DNA from 3 places in the Glutamicibacter sp. FBE19 genome. Region 2 is predicted to be linked to each of the others. Evidence: predicted binding sites of a transcription regulator. Region 2 holds the regulator's gene; each other region holds the start of a gene.
The links. Region 2 encodes Rex, which represses fermentation and respiration genes when NADH is low (regulators of the CRP and FNR family bind a similar motif). Its sites were predicted from a motif close to CTTGTGAANNNNTTCACAAG; they were not measured.
Positions count from the first base shown of each region.

Region 1: H6F58_RS07310 (glyceraldehyde-3-phosphate dehydrogenase) is a predicted target of Rex. The motif match lies at 1,913-1,932, and genes of this name have one in related genera.
Region 3: H6F58_RS14405 (MarP family serine protease) is a predicted target of Rex. The motif match lies at 1,833-1,852, and genes of this name have one in related genera.

Region 1 covers NZ_JACKQN010000003.1:285,143-292,313, reverse strand. Annotated here, with positions in the region: gene H6F58_RS07315 (winged helix DNA-binding domain-containing protein) at 1-124, opposite strand, end outside; gene H6F58_RS07310 (glyceraldehyde-3-phosphate dehydrogenase) at 292-1,749, opposite strand; RNA gene rnpB (RNase P RNA component class A) at 1,948-2,302, opposite strand; gene H6F58_RS07300 (peroxide stress protein YaaA) at 2,405-3,238, shown strand; gene H6F58_RS07295 (VOC family protein) at 3,282-3,680, opposite strand; gene H6F58_RS07290 (Nif3-like dinuclear metal center hexameric protein) at 4,265-5,125, opposite strand; gene msrA (peptide-methionine (S)-S-oxide reductase MsrA) at 5,351-5,878, shown strand; gene cysK (cysteine synthase A) at 6,006-6,941, shown strand; gene epsC (serine O-acetyltransferase EpsC) at 7,085-7,171, shown strand, end outside.
Region 2 covers NZ_JACKQN010000015.1:27,788-34,958, reverse strand. Annotated here, with positions in the region: gene H6F58_RS17330 (cytochrome c biogenesis protein ResB) at 1-685, opposite strand, end outside; gene H6F58_RS17325 (cytochrome c biogenesis CcdA family protein) at 685-1,440, opposite strand; gene H6F58_RS17320 (TlpA disulfide reductase family protein) at 1,449-2,072, opposite strand; gene H6F58_RS17315 (histidine phosphatase family protein) at 2,077-2,739, opposite strand; gene H6F58_RS17310 (hypothetical protein) at 2,916-3,674, shown strand; gene H6F58_RS17305 (redox-sensing transcriptional repressor Rex) at 3,766-4,401, opposite strand; gene H6F58_RS17300 (glutaredoxin family protein) at 4,468-4,713, opposite strand; gene H6F58_RS17295 (HAD-IB family hydrolase) at 4,776-5,582, shown strand; gene H6F58_RS17290 (AURKAIP1/COX24 domain-containing protein) at 5,683-5,781, opposite strand; gene H6F58_RS17285 (helix-turn-helix domain-containing protein) at 5,921-6,145, opposite strand; gene gdhA (NADP-specific glutamate dehydrogenase) at 6,400-7,171, opposite strand, start outside.
Region 3 covers NZ_JACKQN010000009.1:173,146-180,316, reverse strand. Annotated here, with positions in the region: gene aroQ (type II 3-dehydroquinate dehydratase) at 46-498, shown strand; gene H6F58_RS14405 (MarP family serine protease) at 513-1,703, opposite strand; gene H6F58_RS14400 (Crp/Fnr family transcriptional regulator) at 1,908-2,585, shown strand; gene H6F58_RS14395 (NUDIX hydrolase) at 2,661-3,647, opposite strand; gene H6F58_RS14390 (RidA family protein) at 3,640-4,116, opposite strand; gene H6F58_RS14385 (transglycosylase domain-containing protein) at 4,342-6,672, shown strand; gene H6F58_RS14380 (metallophosphoesterase) at 6,793-7,171, shown strand, end outside.

The DNA of each region.
Region 1 (7,171 bases), on a different contig from region 2:
GGCCAGCAATAAAGTCTTGCGACTGGGCAGCCATCAGGTGCCCGGCGGCTTCCAGGGTGGATCTGGCAGGCGCGGATAACAATTGGCTGGCCATCCGGGCCGATAAGAGCCTTTCGCGTTCCATCTGCCTGCCTTCCGCCATGGTCCCTGGTACAGAGCGTAACAGCCAGGAGCTCTTCGCAGTGCCGGCGGAATCTTGCCGCGAGGAAGCCATAGCCGGTTAAAAGACCTCGGGACCATGCACCTGCGCACTGTGCGCGGGCATGGTCCCGAGGTTATGGCGATACGGCCTTAGGCGGTGACTGCTTCAGCCTTCAGGGCTGGAACTGCTACCGGATGGGTGCCGGCGATCGTTTCGATCACGCGGACCACCTGGCAGGAGTAGCCGAACTCGTTGTCGTACCAAACGTAGACGACAGCGTTCTTGCCCGAGACGATGGTAGCCAGGCCGTCGACGATGCCGGCACGGCGCGAGCCGACGAAGTCGGTGGAAACCACCTCGGGAGAGTCGATGTAGTCGATCTGCTTGTGCAGGTTCGAGGTCAGCGAAGTCTCGCGAAGGTAGGCGTTCAGCTCTTCCTTGGTGGTTTCGCTCTCCAGGTTCAGGTTCAAGATGGCCATGGAGACATCCGGGGTTGGTACGCGGATGGCGTTGCCGGTCAACTTGCCTTCGAACTCTGGCAGGGCCTTGGCCACGGCCTTGGCAGCACCGGTTTCGGTGATCACCATGTTCAGCGCAGCGGCGCGGCCGCGGCGTTCGCCCTTGTGGAAGTTGTCGATCAGGTTCTGGTCGTTGGTGAACGAGTGAACGGTCTCGACGTGTCCGTGGCTCACGCCGAACTTGTCGTTCAGCGCCTTGAGCACTGGGGTGATCGCGTTGGTGGTGCACGAGGCAGCGGTAACGATCTTGTCCTCGGCGGTGATCCAGGAATCGTTGATGCCGTGAACGATGTTCTTCAAGTCGCCCTTGCCCGGTGCGGTCAGCAGAACGCGGGCAACGCCCTTGGCCTGCAGGTGCTGGGACAGGCCGGCTTCATCGCGCCAGCGGCCGGTGTTGTCGACGACGATGGCATTGTCGATGCCGTGCGCGGTGTAGTCGACGGTGGTCGGGTCATTCGAGTAGATGACCTTGATCAGGGTGCCGTTGGCAAGGATGGTGTTGTTCTCCTCATCGACGGTGATCGAGCCTTCGAAGCGGCCGTGGACCGAGTCGCGGCGCAGCAGCGAAGCGCGCTTGACGATGTCATCGTCCGAGCCCTTGCGGACCACGATGGCGCGAAGGCGCAGGCCGTAGCCGCCGCGTTCGATGAGGATGCGGGCGAGCAGGCGGCCAATGCGGCCAAAGCCGTAGAGGACGACGTCCTTTGGTTCTGCATCAGTAGCACCCGACTGGCCAACTTTGTCGCCAAGTTCGTTGCTCAGGAATGCGTTCAGGTCAACAGAGCCGGATTCCTTGAACTTCTTGTTCAAACGGCCAAGGTCAACGGATACCGATCCAACATTCAGCGTCTCGATCTCGTCGAGGATTGCTTTGGTTGCCTTCAGGCTTAGCTCTTCGCCATCAATGCGGCGTACTACGCGGTGCGCCTTGATGATGTCGATGGCGGACTGGTTGATCAGCTTGCGGCCATATACGGAGGGCACCACATTGTTCTTGCGGTACAGGCGTCCGATCAGTGGAATCATGGCCTCGGCGAGCTCTTCGCGCCCGCTCCATTCTTGCTGGGCAACGACAGACTGCTGGGTCACAGAAAATCCTTCCAATTCAGCCGACTCGCAGATCCATAAAGTCGGTTGGCACCGTGGGAAGCACCATTGCTTTTGCGGTGGTACGAGGTCTACAGGATCATCCTCGCAAGTACTAAGTACGCCTTCCATTCTAAACGGCGCAGAAAAATTCAGGGCACGAGTCACTGTGAAACTTCTCACCAGAAAGGCTGGAGGGGATGAATGGGATGGCCGATACGCCGGGTTTTGTCGCGCCGAAGCGGGACGGTCATCTATCTACGACTGCCGTTGCCGGCAGCCTCTAGCGGTCCACCCGACTGCATGGGACGAACAGCCCTCATAACGCAGTCTGTCTGACCTTGCTCCGAGTGGGGTTTACCGAGCCATTCCGGTCACCCGGAACGCTGGTGGTCTCTTACACCACCGTTTCACCCTTACCAGGAAGCCTGGCGGTCTATTTTCTGTGGCACTAGCCTGCGGGTTGCCCCGAGTGGGCGTTACCCACCACCCTGTTCTGTGGAGCCCGGACGTTCCTCGGGGCAATAACTTGCCACGCGACCGTCTAGCCATCCCATTCGTTAACCATTCTAGCCCCGGCAGTTCGCCCCAGCTAACAGCAGCTGCGAGCCCTTCGACACAGGCGAAGCCAAATGCCGCCTGGCCAAAGGGTCAGGTCGTGCCCTTATTCATCAACCGGGAATCCTCGCTGTCCTCGGATAAGCTGGAAGGCGTGCTTATTTTGTTGCCACCTTCAGAAGGTAAAACCGCTCATGCTGAAGGTTCCCCGTTCGACCTTGCCGACCTCTCGTTTCCTGAACTGAGCGATGATCGCCATCAAGTGCTCGGAGCCTTGGCAGAGGTCTCTGGCCGGGCGGATGCCATGGACGTCTTGGGTGTTGGCGCTTCCTTGGCGAACGAAGTCGCCCGCAATATCAATTTGCACATAGAACCAGCCGCTAAGGCCCACGACATTTATTCCGGCGTGCTCTTTGAAGCGCTGGGCTATTCGACGCTCAGCCCTGAAGCTCAACGGCGCGCTGATCAGAGCATCGTCGTGATTTCCGCGCTATGGGGTGCGGTGCGCTTTGCCGACCGCATTCCCCCATATCGGCTGTCCATGTCCGTGAAATTGGAGCCCCTGGGCAAGCTCGCCAGCTGGTGGAAAAAGCGGCTCGCCGCGATTCTGGATGAAGCCGCTGCAGACCAGCTGGTCATTGATGCCCGCTCCAGCACTTATGCCGCAGCCTACAAGCCAAGTAACGGAAACAGCGTTGCGATCAATGTTTTCCAGTTGCGCAACGGCGTGCCGAAAGTCGTTTCCCATTTTGCCAAGCACACCCGCGGCGAAGTTGCCCGGTTCCTGGTTCAGCAAGAGACCGAGCCGGCGACTGCCGATGAGCTGGTCCAGCTGATCAGATCCAGGTGGGAGGCGTCCCTCGTTGAGGACAAGAAGGGACGAGCGCTGAACATCTTGCTGCCCGAGGACCACCAATTCACCACCGCCAAATAGCCCAGCAGACTCTGGCCGTTTCCGGGAGATTCCGCTAGGCCTTCTAGTTTTCCCCTGGGGCCGGTGCTGCGACTAGTTCCACTTCGAAGCCGGCTTGATCCTCTAAATAGGCCGCGTAGTGATCGGGGCCGCCGGCATGCGGATGCTTATCCGCAAACATCATGGTGAATCCATGGTTCAGGGCATCAGATGCAACGGTTTCAACCAGTTGTGCGCTCGGCAGGCTAAAAGCCAAGTGGTTCAACCCCGGCAAGCGCCGATCATGAAGTTCATGCAGGACATCCGGCCCTGATTCCAAAACGATGTAATGGCTGCCGTGCTGATAGCTTATGCCGTTGTCCCATTGTGATTGGATGCGATAGCCAAGTCGCGTCAGCAGCCAGCCCAGCGATGCCGTACTAGTTGCTAAATCGTCGACCCAGATTTCCAAATGATGCAGCATGTCCCTGCCCAACCAAGTAGTCCGTCTAGTGGCTAATGATGCCACGGCATTAGTGCTGCGACCGATACAACCAATCGATCGCTATCGCCGGGCAGTCAACCAGGGGTTGATCTGCCGATGCCTTGGCGTCTAGCACGCAATGCCGGTCAGTCAAACCAGGCTAATCGTTCTCATGCTTTGAACGATGCGAGTATTCGAAGTCTTCCGCCTGTGATTCACTGTCAAAAATGGTACTTACCGCTCCGCATTCCGGGCAGAAGCCCTGAAATCCTCCCATAGCAGCACGCCCAAAATCGGATCCTGCCTCGTTCAATTTTCCCCCATAGAAAGTCAATCGTAGGCTTCCAGCTAATCACAAGGTTTCGACGGTTTACGCATCAATATTCAAATCGTTGCAGAAAGGTTATAGAAGCTATGACTTTCAAGTAATGAACTGGGATCCCTTAACCGCGAACCCATCGAGCGCAAAGAAACCCTCCCGGAAGTGAATCCAGGAGGGTATCCAGAAGCATTGCTCGCGGCGATCTCAAGCCGTTGCTCATGAGGAGCAGCCAGAGAATCAAGTTGTCCGCTTTTATGCCCAGCTATGGAGTCAGGACAAAGTCCCATGGATCGCTATTGACCTGTGAAATTTCAATCTCCACCGCATGCCCCAGATCATTGAGCACGTTCCCCAGGGCGCGGGCTCCCGCCGAGAGCCACACCCACTCGGAGGCAAAGTGCGATACATCGATGAGGTACGGGAACCCGCCATTGGCTGCTTCGCGTGCTTCGCTCGCCGGGTGGTGGCGCAAATCTGCGGTGACGTATACGTCGGCCTGGTGTGAACGCACTGCGTCAAAGAGCGAATCGCCGGCGCCGCCGCAGAGCGCGACTTTTCGAATAATCCCGGTACGGTCTCCGGCAACACGCACACCCCCGGCCACAGCCGGCAGCACCGTGTAAACACGTTCCGCGAAATCCTCGAGCTTCATCGGCTTCTCCAAGAAGCCCACGCGGCCCAAGCCTTCTTCAGGCAGGCCGTCCTTCGAATCGACCAGCGGCACGCAATCCTTAAGCCCAAAGGCATCGGCCAGCGCGTCGTTTACTCCCCCGATGGCGCTATCTGCATTTGTGTGTGCCGTCAGCAATGCGGTCCCGGTTTCGATGAGCCGATGTATAGCTTCGCCCTTGAAGCTCGTGCCAGCCACCTGGGTCACACCACGCAGGAGCAGCGGGTGGTGAGTAATCAGCAGATCGGCCCCACGCTCGATCGCATCTTCAATCACTTCCAGCGTTGGGTCCACCGCCATGACGACCTTCGAGACCGGCTGGCCGGTACGTCCGGTTACCAGTCCTACGGCGTCCCAGTCCTCGGCCAGGGAATGTGGCCAAAGCTCTTCCACTGCTTCAAGGACATTACCCAAAGTAGTTGGCGCCGAGGGAGTGGATTCCTCAGACTGCATCACATCTTCATCGGTAACGGGCTTAAGCGCAGCAGCGTCCGGGTTTTGATTCTTCTTCCCCGGTTCTTGCGAGTTATTTGCCTTGCTCTGCATATCAACAACCCTACGCGTTGCCAACAGGGTTGGAACAGAATGCAACGCCGCATCGTTATGAACTATGTGAGTATTCTCAGCCTTCAATCACCCCATCATTTCAGCCCATCACTGCAGCTCGAAGACACCAAGCTGACGACCTTCGTCCTGGCCGGCGGTTGCTTCTGGTGCCTGGATGCGGTTTACCAGCGCACGCGCGGCGTTCATGCTGTCATCTCCGGATACATCGGCGGGCACACCAGCAATCCGGACTATCGACAGGTCTGCTCCGGCACCACCGGCCACGCCGAGGGCGTTGCCGTCATCTTTGATCCACAGATCGTGCCCGCTGAAGTCATCTTGGACATGTTCTTCACCGTTCACGACCCAACTACGCTCAATCGCCAGGGCTACGACGTGGGCACCCAATATCGTTCGGCGATGTTCCCGCTCGATGATCAGCAGCGCAAGCAATTCATTGCGGCGAAGGACAAGTTTGCGTCCTTTTACACTAATCCGATCGTCACTACCATAGAAGAGTCCAAAGATTTCTACCCGGCAGAGCAAATACACCAGGATTATTACTCTGCGAACCAAGATGTCGGATATTGCCGCGTGATTATTGACCCGAAACTCGCAAAGGTCAGGAAATATTACGCTCAATGGCTAAATGAAGCCTAGCTTGACGAATCGACTACTAGGGTTGGATATGAACCTCCAAGGTGTCCGCGCTATTGAGCCGGCATCTGCAAGTAACTCGCCGCCAGCAATCGCGGCCGCAATGAGTCACGTAAGGACTGCATAGAAGATGGGCAAAATCTACAACAACGTCACCGAAGTTATCGGCCGCACCCCGCTGGTGAAGCTGAACCGACTTGATGAGGGCCTGGCCGGCAACATCGCCGTGAAGCTGGAATTCTACAACCCAGCCAATTCCGTCAAGGACCGCATCGGTGTGGCCATCGTTGACGCCGCCGAGAAGTCCGGTGCACTGAAGCCAGGCGGCACCATCGTTGAAGGCACTTCCGGCAACACCGGTATCGCCCTTGCCATGGTCGGCGCCGCCCGTGGCTACAAGGTCATCCTGACCATGCCAGAGACCATGTCCACCGAGCGCCGAGTCATGCTGCGTGCCTTCGGCGCAGAGATCGTGCTCACCCCGGGTGCCGACGGCATGCGCGGTGCAGTGGAGAAGGCCAAGGAAATCGTTGCAACTTCTGACAACGCCGTTTGGGCACAGCAGTTCGCCAACACCGCCAACCCGCAGATCCACTCGGACACCACCGGCCCAGAAATCTGGGACGATACCGAAGGCAAGATCGACGTCCTCGTCGCAGGCATCGGTACCGGTGGCACCATCACCGGTGCTGGACGCTTCCTGAAGGAAAAGAACCCGGATTTGAAGATTGTTGCTGTGGAGCCCAAGGATTCCCCAATCCTCAACGGCGGCAAGCCAGGCCCGCACAAGATCCAGGGCCTGGGTGCGAACTTCATCCCAGAGGTCCTGGACACCGAACTGTACGACGAAGTTCTTGATGCCAGCATCGAGGACTCGGTTGCCACCGCCCGCGCGCTGGGCGTCAAGGAAGGCATCCTCGGCGGCATCTCCGCTGGTGCGGCCGTGTGGGGCGCACTGCAGATTGCTGCTCGCGAAGAATACGCAGGCAAGCAGATTGTTGCGATCATTCCCGACTTCGGTGAGCGCTACATTTCCACCCTGCTGTTTGATGACATCCGCGGCTAAATAAGTTTCGGCAAACTAGAATAAATCGGCGCGAGCCACCGTTGGGTCTAATGAGAGACCTAAATCGGTGCGGCTCGTGCCGATTTGCTGTGTGACGTCTTCGGATTCCTGCGCAGCGAACCGCAACCCCTAAGGTAGTTTCCATGAGTTTTTTCTCCCGGCTGCGTGAAGACCTGGCCACAGCTCGACAGCATGATCCTGCGGCGCGCAGTGATACCGAAAACTTTTTC
Region 2 (7,171 bases):
CCAGCGAGTTGACGAAGGTCTCCCCCTCAACCAGCACACGCTGTCCGGTGTAGCCGAAGGCCCCGCCAATTGCCGCAGATACAAGGACTCCGATCAAGGAGATGTGGAAGAGCAGGTTGCCAATTTCGCGAGTGTATCCGCGTTCTGCCGAGACCGAGCGGACGCCGGCATCATTGCGCCGTTCCACGCGGTAACCGCGTTTCTTCAGAATCTTGAACGAGTCATCAATGACCTGATCCTCATCTGGGGTGTCCGCTTCGCCTTCCAGAATTTCATGCGACGCATACTGCGGCAGGCGATCTAGCCGGGCCGGGGTGCGCGGTGGAGGCGTGCGCAATGCCTGGGCATGCTTCTTCACACGCGGAACGATGCAGCCAACCAGGGAAACAAACAACAGGATGTAGATGGCAGAGAACCATACGGAGGAATACACCTCGAACATCTGGAAGCGGTCAAGCCATGGACCGGCAACTGGATGCTGGTCCAGATACTGCACAACCGTCTCTGGATTTGAAGCGCGCTGCGGGAAAATCGAGCCTGGCACTGCGGCGACGGCCAGCAGCAACAGCAAGAATAGTGCCGTAGACATGGACGTCAGCTGAGTCCAGATCCAGCGCATGAACCCTACAAATCCCAGCGCCGGAGCGTCCTGGGACCCTTTGAGTTTCCGTTGTTGTTTCGCCATTAAATTGGCAACCTCACTTCATTGGCAAACCAGTTTTGCAGTTCTGAAACCCATGTTCCCCATAGCCCGGTCACCATGACCAGGCCCAGGGCAATGAGCAGAGCGCCGCCAAAACGCATGATGAAAACCTGATGCTTCCGGAAAAACGCCAGAGCCTGCATTCCGCGCTGCAGTCCCAGCGCAATCAGGATGAAGGGCAAGCCCAGCCCAAGGCAATAAAACACAGTGAGCAAAGTTCCCCGGGCGACGTTGGCATCGGAACCGGTGGACATGATCAACACGGCGCTCAGGGTTGGCCCGATGCACGGCGCCCAGCCCAGGCCAAAGGTCAGGCCAAGGACAGGGGCGCCCCATAAACCGGCAGGTGGCTTCTTGTGGATCTTTCGATCACGCTGCATCCAGGAGAATCCGCCCATGAAGACGATGCCCATGAAAACAACGACAATTCCCAAAGCCTGGGTGACCCATGAACCGTTGAACCTCAGCCACGCGGTTGCCTGGCTGAAGAGAACCCCAGCGGCAATGAAGACAATGGAGAACCCCAGGACAAAGAGCAAGATGCCCAGAATTACTCGTCCACGGCGATGATCTTTCAGATCTGCGCCGGTCAAGCCGGTGACGTACCCAAGGTAGCCGGGAACCAATGGCAGAACACAGGGAGAGAGGAAGGAAACCAATCCCGCCAACATGGCCACGGGCGCGGCAAGCAGTAAAGACCCGTCCAGGACGATGTCAGCAAATGGGTTTGAGGTCACCGCCTGGATCACAGTTCTTCGGTCAAGGCGGTGTCGATCAGCGACTTCAAGGTGCTCGGGTCGACGGCGCCGATAACTCGGGCGCGGACGCGTCCCTTGCGATCGAGCACCAGAGTCGAGGGCACGGCTTGAAGCGGCACGTACTTGGTCATCGCCAGCTGCACGTCGCCGTTGGTGTCCTGAATGGATTCGTACGGCAGGTCAAAGGTACGCTCGAACGCCTTCGCGGCTTCTGCTTCGTCGCGAACGTTAACACCAATGAATTCGACCTTGTCGCCAAAGTTATTGGCGAGCTTTTTCAAGTCTGGTGCCTCGATGCGGCATGGTGCGCAGGCGGCGTACCAGAAGTTCATTACCACTGGCTTGCCCTGCCACTGGCTGAAATCAACGGCGGTCCCGTGGTAGGTCTCTGACTTGATTTCCACGGGTTCGCTGCGTTGGGAAACTTCGTATTCCTGTACGGCTCCGTCGCCGGCGATGTAGTTTTTCCCGTCACCGCTATTGGCTTGGGCGGTCAAGGAATCCTCCTTGCCGCTGCAAGCCGCCAAGGGAACAATGGCAGCAGCCACCATCAGGGAACGCAACATCGTGCGACGGCTCAGATTGCGAGGATTAGGCACAGGATCAGTCATTTCCTTAGGCTCCCGGAATATTTGCGGCACCGGCCAACAGCTCGGGGCATGGTTCGGTGTATCGCACGGAGACTAATTCGTCCCCTTCAAAATCAAAGCTGGTGATGGATGCCAGGGTGCACTCCCGCTGGCGAGGGTCATGCCATAGGGGCTTCTTCTCAGCTGCGCGGCGGGTTACCCAGATAGGCAACTGGTGGCTGACGATAATGACTTCGGCACCTTCGCCGTGTTCGGCAACAGCCGCCCGACGGTGGTCATCCATGGCTTCGCGCATGCGCTGCACCTGATCCGCATAAGGCTCGCCCCATGAAGGCTTCAGCGGGTTGACCAGCAGGGGCCAGTACTTCGGCTGGCGGAGGTGGTCTGCGACCTTGGACAGGCCCTGGAGCTTGTTGCCCGCTTCGATGACACGATCTTCAGTGTGAATCGGAAGGTCCAGGACGCGGCTTGTCGGTGCAGCGGTCTGCTGTGCACGGATCAGCGGAGAGGCTACAAGCCGGACCACATTGGCCCCGTCGGCTTGGCGCTGCGCGAAGAATTCGCCAGCAGCATCAGCCATCTTGAAACCGAGGTCCGAAAGCCCGAAACCGGGGATCCGTCCGTAGAGAATACGGTCAGGGTTGAAAACTTCCCCGTGGCGCAACAAATGGACGGTCGATAAAGGCATGCTTCCAGTGTCTCAAAAATTCAGTGCGAAATAGACATATTGTGTCCACCGTCAACTATTCACAGCGCATGCATGGGATTCCCATATGGAAAAACCATCCTTTCGGAGGGCTCGCTCACAAAGTTGTCCCACTAGGCTTGGGTATAAAGTCAAGACGAACCAAAGGACGATGAACCATGAGCAACTACGATCCAAATCAACCGGGCCAACCCTACAACCCGGAATCTGGGGCTCAGAACCCGAATCCGAACCCGTATGGCGAAAACCCCTACACGCAGCCGCAGCCGCAGTACGGGCAGAACCCCTATGGCCAGTCCCCCGTGGCACCTGGTTTCAACCAATACCCGGACCAGGGTGGCTATGCCGCCGTGCAGCCACCAGCTGAGCGGCCGAAGACCCTGCAGATTTCATTCCTGCTGATTCTGCTCTCAGGCATCGTCGGGGCAATTTCCAGCTGGATGATTTCCACCTCCAACATGTTTGGCAACATGGTTTCTTCCCAGTGGTCGATGGTTGAGCAAGAATTGCAGACCCAGATGCAGTCGACTCCTGAGATGGCCCAGGATCCCACCTTGCAGCAGATGATGAGCAGCCCAGAAGCGTTCATTTCCCAGGCCAACACCATGATGACCAGCTTTGCCCTGGTGGGTGCGGTCATTTCGGTGATTTTGTACTTCCTCGTCGGATTCTTTGTTGGCCGTGGTGTTGGCGCCATGCGCATCATCGCCACCATCCTGGCAGCCTTGTCATTGTTGGGCCTGTTCACGTCCGTGCCAATGATCAGCATGTTTGCCGATAGCCAGGCCGGGGCCTTGAACGCCGTCTATATTATCGGCATCCTCCTCGGCATCGCTGGCGTGGTCTTCGCGTGGTTGCGTCCTTCATCGGAATACATCGCGCAGCGCCGCATGGCGCGTCGAGCAGGCTACCGGTAAACGGAAGCTCAGCCCGAATCTTTAAGCAGCAAGCGGTGCCATTTCGTCAGCTTTGACGAAATGGCACCGCTTTTTGCGTACCGCCGCGGTCCTAGCCTTGGACCGCCAAGTAGGCCAAAATCTGGAGTTCCGTAGAAAGGTCGACCCGGCGCAGGTTCATGCCGGCTGGAACTTTCAATGGCTTTGGCGCAAATGAAAGCACCGAGCGCACAGATAATTCAGAAAGCGCATAGACCAGGTCTTGGGCAGCATCGCCGGGCACTGCGAGAACGACGATGTTGATTTCTTCACGGTCGATGACTGAGGCAAGGTCGCTAATGGATTCCACCCGCAGCTCACCGACTGGCTCGCCAATGAGTGCAGGATCAACATCAAAAATGGCCTTGACGTTGAAACCTCGCGAAGTGAATCCTGCATACCCGCTCAAGGCCCGGCCAAGGTTACCGGCGCCTACAATGGCGACTTTCCAATCCTGGTTCAGCCCAAGGGTCCTGCTGATGTGCTCTGCCAGCTCGCGTACGACGTAGCCGACGCCACGAGTACCGTAGGATCCAAGCCAAGAAAGGTCTTTGCGCAGGATCGAAGGGTTCACGCCCGCTTCCTTGGCCAGCACCCCGGAGCTGGTTCGTTCCAGCCCTTGGGCCTCCAGCGCATTCAGTGCCCGCAAATACTGTGTGAGTCGCGCCAAGGTGGCTTCAGGCAGGACACGAGCTTCAAGCTCAGACATCTTTGTACTCCTGCACTTTCCAATGGGCTAATCGAGCACAATGCGTAGTCAGCTTTGCCACCGCGGCTAGTTGCTGAGCAGACGCTCTAGCCGTTGCGGGTCGATAGTCCAGAAGTCTTTGACCTGCCCATCGATAAATAGCACCGGTACTTCCTCATGGTGCTTGGCCAGAAGTACTGGGTGCTCGTCAATGTCAAGTTCAGAAAATTCCATGTTCAAGCGGCTCGTTACCTCAGCAACTGTTGCTCGTGCCGCGTGGCAAAGATGGCAGTCCTTACGAACCAACAGCTGAATCTGATGCAATGTACTCACCTGACTATAATCTCACGAGCCGTAACCGCGCTTGAACTTTACGATGAAATAAACTGGATCAAATGCCTTCCACCGATAACGCCTCCGCTGGCACCGAAGCCCAAGCCCCTGGAACTGTTGCCGCATTTTTTGATGTGGATAACACCTTGGTTCGTGGTGCCTCGCTGTATTTGCTGGCCCGCAAGCTCCGTGAGCATCGCTTCTTCCAGCTTCGTGAGATCCTCTGGTTCGCGTTGAAGCAATTGCGCTTCGCCGCACGCGGCGAGCATCTGGGAGACATCCACCAGATTCGTGACCGGGCGCTGATGATGGTTCGCGGCATCCCCGTAGCCGAGATTGAACAAATCGGCAACGAGATATACGACGAATACATCGAGCCGAAGTTGTGGTCGGGCACGGTGGCGATTGCCCGCCAGCACTTGCGCGTCGGCCGTGAAGTTTGGCTGGTCACCGCTACTCCCCTGGAAGTGGCGAATGTCATTGCAGATCGCCTCGAACTTTCCGGTGCATTGGGCACCGTCGTGGAGAGCCGCGATGGTTTGTATACAGGAGCTCTGGCTAGCCCGATCTTGCATGCGGCCGAAAAGGCGCAGGCTGTCAGGTCCTTGGCCAAGGCGCGTGGCATCTCGCTGTCGCGATCTTGGGCATACTCGGATTCCTACAACGACGTGCCACTGCTGGAAGCTGTAGGGCATCCCGTCTGCATCAATCCCGATGCCCGGTTGCGCGCCTATGCCAAGCGTCGCGGCTGGCAGGTCTATGATTTCCGCACCGGTCAGCGGGCCGCAAAATTCGGTCTGCGCGCCGCTGGCGTGCTCGGTGCCTTGTGGGCTGCCAGGCGCTCAATTCTGCGTCGTTCCGGCTCGTAGCGGGCCCTGGAGCCTTTTGGATAAAGCAATCGCCACCGTTTGCAGGTGACCTGCGAATCGGTGGCGATGATTGCCTAGCGGCAAAATGCTCGAAGTAGATTTACTTCTTATTGCGACGCTGGTGGCGAGTCTTACGAAGCAATTTGCGGTGCTTCTTCTTGGACATACGCTTGCGGCGCTTCTTGATAACAGAGCCCATAGTGGTTCCTCACAAACTAATTAAATGCGTCAACCTAAAGCATCTGCTTGCAAGCAAGCAAAAAGACAAGGTTGACCGGACGTTAAACGTTCCTTAATAGATTACCCGCTTTTCGGCCATGCTCTGACCATCGCGCGGACTATCGACCGTAAGAACCGGTACCGTGCTGCGGATCAATAGCCGCAGCACTGAGGTAGGATTCCACAGCGTTCTCTGGAACGCGATAGGAGCGGCCGAACTGAACGGCAGGCAGATCGCCTGCGTGAATCAGCCGATAAACCGTCATTTTGGAAACGCGCATCATGTCAGCCACTTCGGCCACCGTCATGAAACGGGCTCCTGCAAAATTCTGTTTATCCGTCATGCGGGATATTCTCCTGACGCTGATCTCTATTTCGTCGCGTTACTAGCGAAGGTGAACTTACACGACTTTGGATCAACATCGGCGATCTGGTTCACGTTCGCTTTGTCCTAGTCTAATCGCACTTTAGTAACTTTTGCATCACGAAACACTTCAGGACTCTTCAGAATCAAAATTTTGTTGCCTAAACGAGACAATCCGCACGGCAAGTCCCAGCTCAACGAGGGATACCGTGCGGATCGCAACAAACTGTTTTCTTAGATCACGCCCTGCGCAAGCATGGCATCGGCAACCTTCACGAATCCGGCGATGTTTGCGCCAGCGACGTAATTGCCGGGAATGCCGTACTCGTCGGCGGTGGCGGCACAGCTGTCGTGAATACCGACCATGATTTCGCTGAGTCGGCGTTCGGTGTGTTCGAAGCTCCACGAATCACGGCTGGCATTCTGCTGCATCTCCAACGCGGAGGTGGCCACGCCACCGGCGTTGGCGGCTTTGCCTGGGCCAAAGAGCACGCCGGCACCCTGGAAGATAGCGGTGGCTTCGGCCGTGGTCGGCATGTTGGCGCCTTCTGCAACAGCGATGGTGCCAGCGGCGACCATCTTCTTGGCCGCTTCTTCGCCGAGCTCGTTCTGGGTGGCGCATGGCAACGCCACGGTGCCCGCTACGTCCCATACGCTGCCTCCAGAAACGTACGTGACATTGCTGGTGCCACGACGCTGCGCGTATTCAGAAATACGTCCTCGCTCGACTTCCTTGATCTGGCGCAGCAGTTCAAGATCAATGCCGCCTTCATCCACGATGAAGCCGGCAGAGTCTGATGCGGTGACAACTGTGGCGCCGAGGTCCTGGGCTTTCTCGATGGCATGAATGGCAACATTGCCCGAGCCCGAAACGACCACGCGCTGTCCGTCGAAGGACTGCCCGCGCGTCTTGAGCATCTCTTCGGTGAAGATTACAGCTCCATAGCCAGTGGCTTCTGGACGAACCAATGATCCGCCCCAGCTCAGCCCCTTGCCGGTCAAGACC
Region 3 (7,171 bases), on a different contig from region 2:
AAACAATTGCCGTGGTTCACGACGCTTTGCATTAGATTTGAGTCCATGACTGACACCGCATCACGCACGATCCTGCTGCTCAACGGGCCAAATCTGAACCTCCTGGGCACCCGCGAGCCGCAGATTTACGGACATGACACCTTGGCCGATGTTGAACAGCTGGCCCGTGACACTGCCGCCGCCCACGGATTTGAGCTGCGCGCCCTGCAGTCCAATCATGAAGGGGTGCTCATCGATGCCATTCATGAAGCACGCACCAGTGCCGCGGGCATCGTGATGAACCCGGGAGCCTTCACCCACACCTCGGTCGCCTTGGCAGATGCCATCAGTGGTGTCCAGCTGCCCACGATTGAAGTCCACATCTCCAACGTGCACCAGCGCGAGGCATTCCGCCACCATTCCTACATTTCGCCGGTGGCCAGTTCCATCATCGTCGGCGCTGGCGTCAACGGCTACAAGCTGGCCGTGGAACAGCTGGCGTACCTGCTGGGCAAATAATTTTGCCCTTTTGGCTAGTTGGCGATGCAGTCCCCGGTCTTGACCGAGGTGCGCTGCGAGCCGCCTAGCTCCATGGCGCGCTCCATCTCCTCAAGGCTCAGGGCGAATCCAATCTGCTCGTCGCTGCGGGACTTCGCGAAGATCAGGCCAACGGCCTCGCCGTTTTCATCCACCAGCGGTCCACCGGAATTGCCCTGGGCAACTTCGGCGGTGATCTGGTAGACGGAAATTCTCGACGGGTCGGTGCCGTAGATATTGGAGATCGAGACGTTGGCCCGCGAGGCGATCATGGCGCTGCGAATCTGCTGGGGGCCACCAGCCGGGTAGCCGATAAACGCCGCGGCGTCGCCACGGGTGAGATCCTCATCGGCCAGGTCAATGGCCGGGGCCTCCAAGCCCTGCACGTACAGCAGCGCGATATCGGTCTCGGGATCGAAGTAGACCACCTTTCCGCGGTGAACTCCGTCACGACCGGTCTCCACGGTGGCTGCCCCAAGACCGGCCACCACGTGGGCGTTGGTCATCACCATTTCTGGAGCCACCACAAAGCCCGAACCGGTCAGGTTGACACCGCATTGCACTGCCGTGCCCGAGACCTTGGCGGCGGATTCCGCTGCGGTCCGCTGGAGATCGGTGGCCACCCAGTCGGTGTCCATGGGCTGGGCCACCGGCGGCGCAAAGGGCTCCAGGAATGCTGGCAGGGTTTCGGCGATCACCTTGGAGCGGGCCGAGGAAATGGCCGAGTTCACAAAGGGCGGCGTCGCGCCGCGAATGGCCTGGATCATGGTGGACTTTCCAATTTCCAGGGACAGGCGCGGAATGCCCATGCTGGAGGTGGAAAACGCCAGCGCGCCAATGATCGTGGCGGTAATCAGCACCGAGAGCACGCCACCGGCAATGCGGTCTGCAGAGCGCAGGAAATCGACGTTCATCCAGTGCCGGATGCGGGTGGCAATGACCCGGCCCAGCGCCTGGCCGAGGATGATCAGCACGGCAGCCGTGGCGGCCATCAGCGCAACACGCCACCAGGGGTTGTTGGCGAAAGTGGAAACCAGCGGGATGGCAAAGAACGCGGCAACACCTCCCAGAATGAGGCCCACCATGTCGCCAACGGTCAAGAGAAAACCGCGGCGAAGTCCGATAATGAAAAAGGTCAGCAAAACAGCGCAGATGACTACGTCGAGCCAGCTGAAAATTCCGAGCACCAAGACTCCAATGCGTTCAAATACTTTGTATTAACCCAAGGTACCCTTAGAAGCTGATGGATTTCTGCGAGCATATTCGCGAGTTTTGGCCGAATGAGCGTGACGTTCAACATTTTCTCGGTGAAACCACGTGTGGAAACTGTCACATTGTTACTGAATACGGCACAATGAAGTAAGCGCCTACTACTGTTGACAGGAGATTTAATGGATATCGAGGTACTGCGTCGCGCGCCACTGTTTGCGTCGCTTGGTGATGAAGTATTCGCCGCGCTCACCGAAGAATTGACCGAGGTTGATCTGTCCCGCGGTGCGTCGGTGTTCCGTGAAGGCGATCAGGGCGACCGCCTGTACTTCATCGTTTCGGGAAAGATCAAGCTGGGCCGCACCTCTTCGGATGGTCGCGAAAACCTGATTGCTGTTCTTGGCCCAGGCGAACTGTTTGGCGAGATGGCCCTATTCGATCCACACCCACGCAACGCGACTGCAACCGCCGTGTCGGAAACCCGACTGGCTGGCTTGAGCCACGAGAACATGCGCAAGGCGATCCTGAACTCCCCTGAGGTCTCGATCCAGCTGCTGCAGGCTCTGGCTGCACGTCTGCGCCGCACCAACGAGTCCCTTGCGGACTTGGTCTTCTCCGATGTTCCTGGCCGTGTTGCCAAGGCTCTGCTTGATCTTGCTGACCGCTTCGGCCGTCCAGCAACCGACGGCATCCTGGTCGCTCACGAGCTGACTCAGGAAGAGCTGGCCCAGCTGGTTGGCGCATCGCGTGAAACCGTAAACAAGGCTTTGGCTGAATTTGTACAGCGCGGCTGGCTGCGTCTGGAAGCACGCGCTGTCGTGATTCTGGACATCCAGCGTCTGCGCCAGCGTTCACGCTAAGCCAGTCAAAATAGTGTGGGCCGAAGATCCTTTTGGATCTTCGGCCCACACTATTTTTATGTTGTTCTAGCTAATTCATTGGCGGCCCGCGGCGGCCTGCCAGGGGCGCGAGGATTCGGCACTCATCGAGCCCAGAACCTCCAGATAGTAAATGCCATCGCGCACCAGCAAGTCGGGGTGCTTCAAATCCAGGGACCGCGCCCGCGACAAATACGCCACCACCCCGTTGGCCTCGGACATTGCCTCGAGCATCATTTCCACGGCCGGGTAGCTGATCCGCGAGAAGTTCAGGCCCACGGTATTGGGCTGCCCCACCAGGTCGCCGAGCTCGCTGGTGTTTCGCTGGGCCAACACGCCGCTGGCCACCTGCCACCCGCCCCATTTGCCCTTGCCTCGAAGCAGCGTCGCCTCTTGGCGGTTGGGCACGGTGGCTGCGAAGTACCAGGTATCAAATCTGCGCAGGGCAAAGTTGGGATTCAGCCAGTGCGAGACCGGCCGCAATAAATCGGTGCGAAGCCCCAGGCCGCGACGGCGAAGAAACTCATCGAATGGAAGATCCTGGCCGGCAATCGCCTCGCGGGCGCCCATCCACTCTTCGGGGTCGGTCATTTCGATGATGGATTGCTCGTCGGTACCCGCCAGCAGGATTCCGGTTTCTTCAAAGAGCTCGCGAATGGCGCAAACGATATGCGCTTGGACCAGCTGCTGGTCCAATACGTCCATGCGCTTGGACCACTGCGAAAGGCTCGGTCCGAACCATTGATAGGTTGCCCGGTCGCTGGCCTCGTGGCTGCCGCCGGGGAAGGCCACGTTGCCCATCGGGGAGCCTCCAGGCCGAAAGGTCAGGTAGGTCTCGACACCCTTGGAACAGTCCCGCACCAGGCACACGGACGACGCGCGGCGCGGTGAGCGGGGGGTGCGGGAGCCGAAGGTGAACCAGTTTTCGGCCGTAGGGATCTGGTGTGGCGGCAGATCAAAGACTCTGCGCACCATGCCGCTGCGCGGCCCGCAAGGGAAAGCCTTGGCAGGCCGCGCAACAGGCAACTGAGGTGAACTACTCAAATTCGGCGATGACCTCAACCTCGACGGGTGCATCCAGCGGAAGCACGGCAACGCCAACGGCCGAACGCGAATGCAGGCCTGCGTCGCCAAGAACCTCGCCGAAGAATTCGGAAGCTCCGTTGATGACTCCTGGCTGCCCGGTGAACTCCGGTGCCGACGACACGAAACCGACAACCTTCACGATGCGCTTAATGCGATCTAGGTCACCAATTTCGGCCTTGATGGCTGCCAGTGCGTTCAGCGCGGCAACCTGTGCCTGGGCCTTGGCTTCTTCTGCTGAAACCTCTGCGCCGACCTTTCCCACAACTGAGAGTTCACCATTAATCAGCGGAAGCTGGCCGGAGGTGTAAACGTAGTTGCCGGTGGTGACTGCTGGCAGGTAGGCAGCGACGGGCTTGGCAACGCCTGGCAGGGCATAACCCAGTTCAGCCAGGCGCGTTTCGACACGCGAGGAAGTCGCTTCTTGCATGGGCTTTTTCTCCTTAAGGAAGTATGTTTTGGCTACTCTTTTGGACGCTTCATGTAGGCCACCGGCGATGAGCCGTTGGGGCCAGGAACTACAGTAACCAGCTCCCAACCATCATCCCCCCATTGGTCCAAAATCTGCTTTGTTGCGTGAATCAAAAGTGGCAAAGTGGCGTATTCCCATTTAGTCATACTGGATACGTTATCGCGTCCTTGTAAACTAGTGGGTATGGCAGCCAAGAAGTCCCCCTTTTTTGATACCGCCACCACCCTTGGGAAAGTCGTTGCATTCTTTGGAATCAGCGCCCTGTGTGGTGTGCTCGCAGCAGGTATGCTCGTGCCCGTAGCGGCGATCGCAAAAACCGGTTTGACCACCGGTAACAACATCGTCAGCGCACTCCCGAGCTCCTTTGAGAAGCTTCCGATTTCGGAGCCGTCAACGATCGTCGACGCCAACGGCAAGACCATCGCGAATTTCTACCAGCAGAATCGCGAACCTGTGTCACTTGATGACATCTCGCCGTATATGCGCAAGGCCATCGTCTCGGTGGAAGATGAACGCTTCTACGAGCACAACGGTGTCGACCCCAAGGGCATCGCCCGAGCCATCGTCGGCAACCTGACCTCCACTTCGCGCTCTGGTGCGTCTACCCTGACCCAGCAGTATGTGAACAACCTTCTGGTGAACAACCAGGAGCTCACCGGTTCCGAGGAAACCACCGTGTCCGGCAACAAGGACTACTCGGAAAAGATCCGCGAGCTCAAGTACGCGGTAGCCATCGAAAAGGAAATGTCCAAGGACGAAATCCTCGAAGGCTACTTGAACCTCGTGCTGTTCTCCGGTCGCGAATACGGCGTACAGGCTGCCGCACAGCGCTTCTACTCTGTGGATGCCAAGGACTTGAACGTCCAGCAGTCGGCCATGCTTGCTGGCATGGTCCAGCTGCCGAACGTCTACAACCCGATCAACAACCCAGAGCGTTCCCTTGACCGCCGCAATAAGGTGCTGGGCAACATGTACCGCACCGGCGCGATCAATAAAAAGGAGTATGACGACGCGGTGAAGTCCGGACTTGAGCTCAAGCCCAGCACTTCCCCATCGGGCTGCTCAGCGGCCAAAGACAACGCATACTTCTGTGATTACGTCACCAACCTGATTCTGGGCGACGACACGTTCGGCAAGACCAAGGAAGACCGCGAGGGCCTGCTGTACCGCGGCGGCCTGACGATCAAGACCACCTTGAATAGCGAGCTGAACAAGAAGGCTGCCAACGACGCTCGCAAGTCCATCGACCCGAACGCCAAGTCCAATAAGGATGTGTTCTCCTCGATCGTCTCGGTGGAGCCTGGCACTGGAAATATCCTGACCATGGCCCAGAACACCACCTATGGTGCTGAAAAGGGAAACACCGCAAAGACCATGCTGAACTTTGCTGTGGAGAAGTCCATGGGTGGCGCTGGCGGCTTCCAGGCCGGTTCGACGATGAAACCGTACACCACGCTGGCTTGGCTCAAAGAGGGCCATCACATGTACGACACCATCAATGCCAAGCGGCCCTACTTCGCTCCTAGCCACAAGTGGCGTGCCTCGTGCCTGCCTGGCGGCCAGACTGTCACCGGTGGTGGAGAAGCTTGGCAGCCCCTGAACGCGTCGCGTGGCTTCTACCGTCCCATGACTGTCGACTACGGCTTGAAGTGGTCCATCAACTCCGCAACCATCCAGGAAGCATCCAAGCTCGACCTCTGCAACATCACCGATTTTGCCAATAGCGTTGGGCTTCGCGATTTGGACAGCGGCCAGCCTCAAGAGCTTTCGCCAGAGCATCCATCGTTTGTCATCGGTACGCCCAAGGTCGCTCCGCTGGCACAGGCTGCTGCCTTCGCCACCTTCGCCAACAAGGGCGAATATTGCGAGCCACGTGCGCTGACCAGCGTCACGGACAAGGACGGCAACCAGTACAAGGTCAAGAAGGAATCCTGCTCGCAGCAAATTGATCCGACCTACATCGCTGATCTGAACGGCACGCTGAAGAAGATTGCCACGGATCGCGTGTCCAAGGGCAGAGTCGCCGGTCCAATCGCCGGTAAGACCGGTACCAACAACTGGTCAACCTCCACGTGGTTCGTCGGCTACACCACCGGCATTTCCACCGCTGCCTGGGTTGGCCGAGTTAATGCAACTGCCGCTGAAGAAGCGAACACCCTGCAGGGATCGATGATCAATGATGAGCGCGCCCCAAGCACGCTCGACTCCTCGACCTACGCAGCTCCGCTGTGGGTGGACTTCATGGAGGAAGCAGTCCAGGAGTACGATCGCAGCGGTTTTGGTTCGCCTCGCAGCAAGCCAGCGCCCAAGCCTGAACCGAAGGAAGAGGATTCTTCCAAGGAGGATTCCAAGTCCGACTCCGAGGACAAGGACAAGGAATCCAAAGCAGACCAGTCCGAATCCAATGAGTCGAAGTCTGATTCCGGAAATAATGAATCGGATAATGGCAACGGCAATGGCAACGGCAACGGCAATGGCAATGGCAAGGGCAACGGGAAGAAATCCGACGACTAGCTAAGCGCCGTTGAAGGCCGCGTTCAACTTTGGTTGAACGCGGCCTTCGGTCTAGATTGGCAATAGCGGACTTCACCAGAAGTTGCCCCCCGGGCATGAAAGGACGATGGCAGACAGGTCATGGTTGAACACAAAACATTTGCTGCAGCACTACGTCATGCGGCCGGTACCACAGCGCTGGCTGCTGGTGGAGCCCTGGCGCTAGGTGGTGCACTAGTTGGCTATGGCATGCTCGAGACCCAGAAATTCGGGTTGCGCCGCGAAACCCTGAACGTGCTGCCCCGCGGCGCCTCGGACATCAAGGTCTTGCACCTCTCGGATATCCACATGGTTCCGGGCCAGGAAACCAAGATCCAATGGCTGCGCGAGCTTGCAGACCTCAACCCCGACTTCATCATCAACACCGGAGACAACCTCAGCCACCGCAAGGGTGTCCCTTCGCTGGTCAAGGCGTTGGAACCGCTGATGGCATTCCCTGGAGCCTTTGTGCCGGGATCCA